One region of the Rhodoplanes sp. P11 genome, then DNA from elsewhere that is predicted to be linked to it. Evidence: riboswitches for the same ligand, from Rfam matches in the RefSeq annotation. Region 1 holds a riboswitch; each other region holds the start of a gene.
What was found. Region 1 has a riboswitch for thiamine pyrophosphate ahead of thiO (glycine oxidase ThiO). Riboswitches for the same ligand answer to the same signal wherever they lie in the genome.
Positions count from the first base shown of each region.

Region 2: another riboswitch for thiamine pyrophosphate. It lies ahead of thiC (phosphomethylpyrimidine synthase ThiC); the one in region 1 lies ahead of thiO (glycine oxidase ThiO).
Region 3: another riboswitch for thiamine pyrophosphate. It lies ahead of thiM (hydroxyethylthiazole kinase); the one in region 1 lies ahead of thiO (glycine oxidase ThiO).

Region 1 is NZ_CAXWGY010000019.1:360,720-363,968, forward strand. It holds gene ACFQUV_RS20810 (thiazole synthase) at 1-263, opposite strand, end outside; gene thiS (sulfur carrier protein ThiS) at 265-519, opposite strand; gene thiO (glycine oxidase ThiO) at 543-1,736, opposite strand; TPP riboswitch at 1,727-1,825, opposite strand; gene ACFQUV_RS20825 (MFS transporter) at 1,874-3,136, opposite strand; gene ACFQUV_RS20830 (glutathionylspermidine synthase family protein) at 3,236-3,249, opposite strand, start outside.
Region 2 is NZ_CAXWGY010000001.1:1,137,944-1,141,192, reverse strand. It holds gene ACFQUV_RS05065 (EAL domain-containing protein) at 1-1,137, shown strand, start outside; TPP riboswitch at 1,312-1,443, shown strand; gene thiC (phosphomethylpyrimidine synthase ThiC) at 1,484-3,249, shown strand, end outside.
Region 3 is NZ_CAXWGY010000020.1:30,609-33,857, reverse strand. It holds gene ACFQUV_RS21830 (cytochrome c) at 1-88, shown strand, start outside; gene ACFQUV_RS21825 (DMT family transporter) at 230-1,168, shown strand; gene ACFQUV_RS21820 (Lrp/AsnC ligand binding domain-containing protein) at 1,193-1,429, opposite strand; TPP riboswitch at 1,640-1,802, shown strand; gene thiM (hydroxyethylthiazole kinase) at 1,791-2,642, shown strand; gene thiE (thiamine phosphate synthase) at 2,639-3,249, shown strand, end outside.

The DNA of each region.
Region 1 (3,249 bases):
AGCACGGCGTCGCGGGCAGTCTGGCAGCCCGCCGTGTTGGGCAGGAAGTGGGCACGCTCGCCGATCAGCTCGACCAGGCTTTCCTCCTCGCCGGCCAGGCTGATGCGGCGAATCGCCGCCGTCACCATCTCGGTGCCGCTCGCCGTGAGAGCATCGAGCATGACTTGGCGGTTCGGATAGCCGGCGGTGCCGAGAAAGAGCCGCGAGCGGAAGCTCCGCCCGGCGATCACCAGCGGGTCGGACAGGGTTTTCGGGTCGGTCATCTCAGCCTCCGGGGCGTGCCTGGACGATCTCGACGGTCGCGCCGGGCGCAACCGGGGTCTCGGCCCAGGCGGCGCGTGGCACCACCCGGCCATCGAGGGCGACCGCGATGCCGCGGGCTGCGGGGTCGATGTCGCGGGCGACGAGCAGCGCCGCGAGCGTCGCGGCGGCGTGAGGCTCGCGCACACCGTTGACGGTGATGTGGGCCGGGCGGGAGCCCGGCACCGGGCCGGCGCCCGGCGACGGCGGTTGGGTCATCACGGCACTCCGATGTCGTGGTTTCAGGCGGCGGCCGCCGGCGCGGCGAACCGCGCGATGCCGAACCCGGCGATGGCGGGATCGGTCCCCTCCCCGGCCACCAGGGCGGCGATCGCCTCGGCGGTCACCGGGGCGAGCAGGATGCCGTTGCGGTGATGGCCGGTGGCGTAGACGAGCCCATCGACGGCCGACGCGCCGAGGATCGGCGCGTCGTCGCGGCTGCCCGGGCGATGGCCGACCACGGTGGCGAGGATCGGCAGCTCCTCGATGCCGGGCAGCACCCGCCACGCCGCCTCGATCAGCGACAGCACGCCGCCGGCCGTGATGGCCGTGTCGAAACCCTTCTCCTCGACGGTGGCGCCGACCAGCAGGCGGCCGTCGTGGCGCGGAACCAGGTAGCACCCGGGCGCCCACACGACATGGTTCAGCAGCGGCGCCCGCGGGTTCATGCCGAGGGTGATCACCTGCCCCTTGATGGGACGCACCGGCGGACGCGCCTCGGTCGGCACGCCGGCGATGCCACGGGACCACGCGCCGGCCGCCAGCACCACGGTGCCGGCTGGGATCGTCGTGCCATCGTCGAGGCGCACACCGACCGCGCGGCCGTTCTCGACCATGATGGCAGCGACCGGGGTATGCGGCCGCAGGACCGCGCCGGCCGCCTCGGCCGCAGCCGCGAGCGCATCGACCAGCGCGCCGGAATCGACCTGATGGTCTTCCGGGCTGAACACCGCCCCGCCGATGCCGGGCGCGAGATGCGGCTCGCGGCGGCGCAGCTCGCTGGCGGGCAGCCAGTCGAGCGGCAGGCTGAGGCTCTGCTGAAAGGCGTGATGATGGGTCAGGCGGGCGCGATCGTCGGCGGTGAGCGCCAGCACCAGGGTGCCCTCGCGTCGCAGGCCGAGCGACTGGCCTGTCGTCGCCTCCAGCTCCGCCGCGAAGGCCGGCCACAGCGACTGGGCATGACGGCCGAGGCGCACCAGCGCCTCCTCGCCGGGCTCGGCCTCGGCGCAGGCTGCCAGCATGCCGCCGGCGACCCGGCTGGCACCGGCGCCGACCGGCCCGCGGTCCAGCACGGTGACCGACAGGCCGCGGCGGCGCAGCCGCCAGGCGATGCCGAGGCCGCAGACGCCGGCGCCGATCACCACGACATCGGGGCTGTCGACGGACGCAATGATGGAGGGCTTGGATTCGGAATCAGGACGTGACGAGGCTGCCATCGGCGGCTCCCTTCGCTGGCATGACCCAGACAGGTTCCACGGGTGTGATCTCAGCCGCGCACGGCGCGCGGCACCCCAGGCCGTGACCGGATGATGACGCAATGGGACGGCGACCGCAAGGTCAGGGCAGCGCTGCGTCAGGCGGCGGTGTCACCGACCTTCGGCACACGCCGCAGCCGCGCCGCGCAGACCGCCGCCGTGGTGAGCAGCACCATGGCACCGACGAGGGTCGACGGGCCGACACCCGCCTGCTCGAACCCGACGCGATACACGATCGGTCCGAGCGCCTGCCCCAGGAAGAAGCAGGAGCCGTGCAGCGCCACCGCGAGGCCACGCGAGGCCGGCGCCAGCTCGCTGACATAGACCTGGATGACGCCATGCAGCGAGTAGAAGCCGAGGCCGAGCACCATGAACACCACGATCTCGAACGGCCAGGCGAGGCCGAGCGCCGTGGAGGAGACGCCGAGGGCCATGAACAGGCCGCCGCCGAGCATCAGGCGCCGCTCGCCGAGCCGGCCGACGAGCAGCGGCACCGTCGCCGAGTAGATGAAGCCGCCGATGGCGAAGCCGGCGATGACGACGCCGGCGATCACCGCCCGCCCCTCGCCCCGCGCCGCCAGGAAGGTCGCGACGAACGGGAACAGCCCGTAGACGAACACGCCTTCGATGAACACCGCCGCGTAGCAAAACTTGGCGAGCGGGTTGCGCAGCACGGCGCGATAACCGGCCATGACGGTCGGCACGTCGAAGCGGCTGCGGGTGTCGAGCGCGAGGCCGCGAAAGCCGATCTGCACTGCCACGAAGGCGACGAGCGCGAGCGTCGCGACGAGCGCGAACACGCCGCGCCAGCCGACCGTGTCGGCGATCACGCCGGCGAGCGGCGAGCCCATGACGTTGCCCAGCATGGCGGCGGCCAGCAGCCGCCCGAAGGCGATCTGCCGGCGCTGCACCGGCACGAGATCCCCCGCGATGGCGAGCGCGATCGGGAAGATGCCGGCCGACAGCACGCCGACCAGCACGCGCGACACCATCAGCACCGCGAAGTCGGGTGCGACCGCGCCGAGAAATCCGGCCGCCGCGCTTGCCACCAGCGACACCTTCAGCACCCGCGTCTTGCCCAGCGTGTCGCCGATACTGCCGAGCATCGGCTGAGCCAGCGCATAGGGTAGCGCATAGGCGGTCGACAGCAGCACCACCGTGGCCGTGTCCAGGCCGAAGCCCGTCGCGATCTGCGGGATCAGCGGATCGACGCAGCGCATGAAAAGGCTGGTGGCGAACAGCGACAGCGCCGCGACGAGGAGCACGCGCGTGGTGCCGGGCGGCACGCCGTCATGCGATGCCGTCGTCTCCGGCCGGCTCGGCTCGGGCGAGGTCGACTCGGACGAGGATCGATCGCTCATGGAGACGCCGAACCGCGGACGAGGCCGGCGCGATGATGCGGGGTCATGACCCGATTAGTACAGCACGAGCCCGCGGCCGCAAGGCCGCGCGCGCGCCCCTTATGGCAGGATGA
Region 2 (3,249 bases), on a different contig from region 1:
GCCGACCGCCTGCGGCGGCATGGCGGCCGGGCCGACACGCTCGGCCGCATCGGCGGCGACGAGTTCGCGGTCATTCACGTGACGGCGGGCGATCCACGCACTGGCGCCGCCACGCTGGCCGCCACCCTGCTGCGCGAGCTGCGCGCCCCCTACGAGATCGAGGGCAAGCGTATCGTCATCGGCATCAGCATCGGCATCGCGGTGGCGCCGCAAGACGGCGTGGAGCCGAGCCAAATCCTGAAGAGTGCCGACCTCGCGCTCTACCGTGCCAAGGCGGACGGCCGCGGCTGCTTCCGCTTCTTCGAGCCCGAGATGGACGCCGACGTGCGCCAGCAGCGCGAGTTCGAGTTCCAACTGCGCGAGGCGATGGTGCGGCAGGAGTTCGAGCTGCACTTTCAGCCGATCGTCGAGCTCGCCACCTTCCGGCCCTGCGCGGTCGAGGCCCTGGTGCGCTGGCGCCACCCCGAGCGCGGCCTGGTGCCGCCCGACAAGTTCATCCCGGTGGCCGAGGAGATCGGTCTCATCATCCCGCTCGGCGAATGGATTCTCGACGCTGCCTGTCGGGTCGCCGCCGCGTGGCCCTCGCACATCCGCCTCGCCGTCAACCTGTCGGCCGTCCAGTTCCGCAGCGGCAACCTGGTGGAGGTGGTGCGCGGCGCCATCGCGGCCTCGGGGCTGACTCCGAACCGGCTCGAGCTGGAGATCACCGAATCGGTGCTGCTGCAAAAGGATCAGGGCACCCTCGCGGTGCTGCACGAGCTCGCCGCCCTCGGGGTGCACATCGTGCTCGACGACTTCGGCACCGGCTACTCGTCGCTGAGCTATCTCCAGCTCTTCCCGTTCAGCAAGATCAAGATCGACCGCTCCTTCGTGAGCGAGCTGTCGAGCCGCTCCGACTGCGCCGCCATCGTCTGCACGGTCATGAACCTCGCCAAGGCGCTCGACATGACCACCACGGCGGAGGGCGTCGAGACCTGGGACCAGGTGGCGCTGCTGCGCGCCGCCGGCTGTAGCGAGGCACAGGGCTGGCTGTTCGGCCGGCCCGGCTTCGCCAGCGCACTGTCGCTCGACCGGGCACTCGGGCCGCCGCCCGACGTGTCCATCGCGGCGCCGTCGCCCGGCGGAGTCGCGGCCTGAGAGCGCGGATCGCGCCGACCGCATTGTTTCGCCGAACGACACGCGCGGTGCTCGCCCACCACTCCGAGCACACCGCCGCGCGTCCCGACGGCGAACACCGGCGCCGGCGCGCCCGTCGCCGCGCGACATGCGGCGCCTCGCGTTGACACGTCTCCGTCATCCTCTAGAGTGGCGGCTCGTTCCGAGGGGTGCTCCGGAAGGAGCTGAGACACCGCCGGCCTTCGCCCATCCGGGCGACGGCACCGCGGAAACCCTTTGAACCTGATCCGGGTCATGCCGGCGAAGGGACAGGGACTCATCCCAACCGACGCATGCTGGTACCGGATGCCCATCACGGGAGATCCGCATGAACAAGCACACCCCCGCCACCGCCCTCTCGATCCCGACCGTCACCACCGGCCCGATCGCCGGCTCGCGCAAGGTCTACACGGCGCCCGAGGCGGCGCCCGACCTGGCGGTGCCGGTGCGCGAGATCGTGCTGAGCGAGGCGGCGGGCGAGCCGCCGGTGCCTGTCTACGATTCCTCCGGCCCCTACACCGACCCGGCCGCCGCGATCGACGTCGAGAAGGGTCTGTCGCGCACCCGTGCCGCCTGGGTGGCCGAGCGCGGTGGTGTCGAGACCTATGTCGGACGCGAGGTGAAGCCGGTCGACAACGGCAACGTGTCGGGCCAGCATCTCGCGCGCGCCTTCCCGACCGTCCACGTGCCGGTGCGCGCTCTGCCCGGACACCCGGTGACCCAGTACGAATGGGCCAAGGCCGGCGTGATCACCAAGGAGATGATCTACGTCGCCGAGCGCGAGAATCTCGGCCGCAAGCGGATGCTGGACCGCGCCGAGGCGGCGCTCGCCGACGGCGAGAGCTTCGGGGCCGCCATCCCGCCCTTCATCACACCCGAGTTCGTGCGCGACGAGATCGCCCGCGGCCGCGCCATCATCCCGGCCAACATCAATCATGCCGAGCTCGAGCCGATGATCATCGGCCGCAACTTCCTCACCAAGATCAACGCCAATATCGGCAACTCGGCGGTGACCTCGTCGGTCGAGGAGGAGGTCGACAAGATGGTGTGGGCGATCCGCTGGGGCGCCGACACCGTGATGGATCTCTCCACCGGCCGCAACATCCACAACACCCGCGAGTGGATCATCCGCAATGCGCCGGTGCCGATCGGAACGGTGCCGATCTATCAGGCGCTCGAGAAGGTCGACGGCGATCCGGTGAAGCTCGACTGGGAGGTCTACAAGGACACCCTGATCGAGCAGTGCGAGCAGGGTGTCGACTACTTCACCATCCACGCCGGCGTGCGCCTCGCCTATGTGCCGCTCACCGCCGACCGCGTCACCGGCATCGTCTCACGCGGTGGCTCCATCATGGCGAAGTGGTGCCTCGCCCATCACCGCGAGTCGTTCCTGTACGAGCGGTTCGACGAGATCTGCGAGATCATGCGGCGCTACGACGTGTCGTTCTCACTCGGCGACGGCCTGCGCCCCGGCTCGATCGCGGACGCCAACGACCGCGCCCAGTTCGCCGAGCTGGAGACGCTGGGCGAGCTGACCCGGATCGCCTGGGCCAAGGGCTGCCAGGTGATGATCGAGGGCCCCGGCCATGTGCCGATGCACAAGATCAAGATCAACATGGATAAGCAGCTGAAGGAGTGCGGCGAGGCGCCGTTCTACACCCTCGGCCCGCTCACCACCGACATCGCGCCGGGCTACGACCACATCACGTCGGGCATCGGCGCCGCGATGATCGGCTGGTTCGGCTGCGCCATGCTCTGCTACGTCACGCCGAAGGAGCATCTCGGCCTGCCCGACCGCGACGACGTGAAGACCGGCGTGATCACCTACAAGATCGCGGCGCACGCCGCCGATCTCGCCAAGGGCCATCCGGCCGCCCAGATCCGCGACGACGCGGTGTCGCGCGCGCGGTTCGAGTTCCGCTGGGAGGACCAGTTCAACCTCGGCCTCGATCCCGACACGGCGCGCGCCTTCCACGACGAGACGCTGCCCAAGGAGGCCCACAAGGTCGCGCATTTCTGCTCGATGTGCGGGCCGAAGTTCTGCTCCATGAAGATCACCCAGGATGTCCGCGACTACGCGGCCGGCCTCGGCGA
Region 3 (3,249 bases), on a different contig from region 1:
GCTGTCTCCGGCGGACCGTGCCGCCATGGCCGAGTACCTCAAGTCGCTGCCGCCGGTCGACGGACCGCCGCGGCCGGAGCGCCGCTGACGGCAGTCCGTCGTCTCGACGACGAGTCTCACGTGGTCGGCGGCGCCGGCGGGTTTCGCGGCTCGCCGGGGCGTGCGACAAAGGGTGGCCCCAGGTCACTCGTCGTCCGCTCCGTCCGTCCGCTCGTCCTTGCCCGCCGCCATGAGCCTGAACGCCGCCATTCTCATCAAGGTCCTGTCGGTCCTGCTGTTCGCGTTCATGTCGGCGCTGGTGCGGTATGTCGGCGAATCCGGGGTGCCGCTCGGCGAGGTGGTGTTCTTCCGCAGCGTGTTCGCGCTGATCCCGGTGGTGCTGATCTACGCGGCGCGGCGCGAGCTCGCCTCGGCGGTGCGCACGCGCCGGCCGCTCGGGCATCTCGCTCGCGGCTCGATCAGCGTGGCCGGCATGTTCCTCAACTTTGCGGCGCTGGCGCGGCTGCCGCTGGTCGACGCGACCGCCATCAGCTTCGCCGGCCCGATGATCACCGTGGCGCTCGCCGCCCTGGTGCTGAGCGAGCGGGTGCGCGCCTATCGCTGGTCGGCCGTGACGGTCGGCTTCGCCGGCGTGCTGGTGATGCTGTGGCCGTATCTCAACCTCGGCCGGCTGGTCACGGCCGGCTCGGCCGAGAGCACCATTGGGGCGATGTGCGCGCTCGGTGCCGCCTTCACCAACGCGCTCGCGGTGATCCAGACCCGCCGCCTCACCGACAGCGAGACGACCTCGTCGATCGTCTTCTACTTCTCGCTGATCTGCACGGTGGTCTCGTCCGCGATCCTGCCGTTCGTGTGGCAGACCCCGACGCTGCCGCAGGTCGTCGCGCTGGTGGCGATCGGCGTGCTGGGCGGCCTCTCGCACCTCTTGCTGACCGAGAGCTACCGCTACGCGCCGGCCTCCATCATGGCGCCGTTCGACTACCTGGCGCTCCTGTTCGCCTTCGTGATCGGCTATGCGGCGTTCGGCGAGATCCCGACCGTCTACGCCTATGTGGGGGCCGTGGTGGTGGTGCTGTCCGGCCTGTTCGTGATCTGGCGCGAGCGGCGGATCGCCGCCCGCCGCGCGCGGGAGCGCCCGAAGCTGCCGCCGCCCGACGCGGGAGCCTGACGGCGGCGCGCACAAGCCGGCGGATCAGAACGCCTTGAAGGTGATGATGGTGCGGGTGTCGACGATGCCCGGGATGGTCTGCACCTTCTCGTTGACGAAGTGGCCGATATCGGTGCCCTGCTCGACGTAGAACTTCACCAGCAGATCGAAGTCGCCGGCGGTCGAGTAGATCTCGGACGCGATCTCGGCGTCGGCGAGCTCGTTGGCGACCTGGTAGGACTTGCCCAGGTTGCACTTGATCTGCACGAAGAACGGAATCATGGCCTTCCCCTGGCGCCTCTCCGGTGCCGGCGCGGCTGGGTGGTCCGGCCCGCCCGGCGACGGTCGCCGCAATCGAGCAAAACCGCACCGCTTTGACAAGCGTCGGAGCCGATCCGGACGGCACCCGCGCAGGGGCGGCCGGGTCGCCGCCGTGGTGAGCCGATTCCGCGCTGATTTCCCTTGGAGAGAAAATGCTCTAAGGTCCGTCCCGCAATCTCAGCGGGGTGTCCGGCGGACTCGCCGCCGGGCTGAGAGGCGCGAACGCCGGCCGGAGGCAGACCCGGAGGTCCGCCGCACCGGAACCGACGCCAGGCCAACCCGTCGAACCTGATCCGGATCATGCCGGCGGAGGGAGCTCGAGATGCGATCGCGACCCGGCGATCCCGTCGACCATGCCGTTTCGCTCGATCGGAGCACCGTCCTCGACGGCGCAGCCGTCCTCGACGGCGCAGCCGTCCTCGACGGCGTCGCCGATGTGCTCGCCCGGCTGCGCGAGCGGCGGCCGCGGGTCCACTGCATCACCAACACGGTCGCCCAGGCGTTCACTGCCAATGTTCTGCTCGCCGCCGGTGCGGTTCCCTCGATGACCCATTCGGCCGAGGAGGTCGCGGCCTTCGTCGGCTCGGCCGACGCGCTGCTGGTCAATCTCGGCACCCTCGACGGCGAGCGGCGGGCCGCCATCGATCTCGCGGTCGATGCCGCCATGGCGAACGCTCGGCCCTGGGTGCTCGACCCCGTCTTTGTCGACCGCTCGCCGCTGCGTCGCGACGTGGCGGCCGGGCTGCTCGTCCGCCGCCCGGCGGTGGTGCGGCTCAACGAGACGGAGTTCGCGTCGCTGGCCGCGGCGCCCGCCGGCCCGCCGGAGACCGCCGCGCTCGCCGCCTTCGCGGCCGAGGCCGGCAGCGTGGTGGCGCTCACCGGCGCCACCGACCGCATGACCGATGGCCGGCGGCTCGCCGGCGTCGCCAACGGCCACCGCTGGATGGCACGGATCACCGCCATGGGTTGTGCGGGCGCCGCGCTGGTCGCCGCCTGCCTGGCGGTGGAGGACGATGCGTGGCTGGCGGCCGTCGCCGGCCACGTCGTGCTGGGCGTCGCGGCCGAGCGGGCCGCGGTGGTGTCGAGCGGCCCCGGCAGCCTGGCGGTGGCGATCCTCGACGCGCTCTCGGATCTCGACAGCAAGGACCTGCACGAGCGGGCGAAGGTGGAATGATGCCGGTCGATCTGCGTCTCAACGCCATCCTGGACCCGGAGCGGGCCGGCGGCCGCAGCCTCGTCGATCTCGCCCGCGCCGTGGTGGCCGGCGGCGCCACCCTGGTGCAGCTCCGCGACAAGCGCGGCGACACCCGCCCGATGGTGGAGACCGCGCGGGCGCTCCTCGCCGTGCTGACGCCGCTCGGCGTGCCGCTGGTGATCAACGACCGGGTCGACGTGGCACTGGCGGCCGGCGCCGCCGGCGTCCATGTCGGGCCGGACGACATGGCGATCGAGGATGCGCGCGCGCTGCTCGGACCGGGCGCCATAGTGGGTCACTCGATCAAGACCGTCGAGCAGGCCGAGAGCGTTCCCGTCGGGCTGATCGACTATGCGGGGGTCGGCGGCGTCTACACCACCCTGTCGAAGCACAATCCGGCGCCGCCCATGGGGCCGGAGGGCTTCGCGGCGATCCGCGCCGTGCTGCGGCGGCGGGCGCCGAGCCTGCCGGTCGAGGGGATCGCCGGCATCGACGAGACCAATGCGGCCGCGGTGATCCGGGCCGGCGGCGACGGCGTCGCGGTGATCGCCGCGCTGTCGCTCGCCGCCGATCCCGAGCAGGCGGC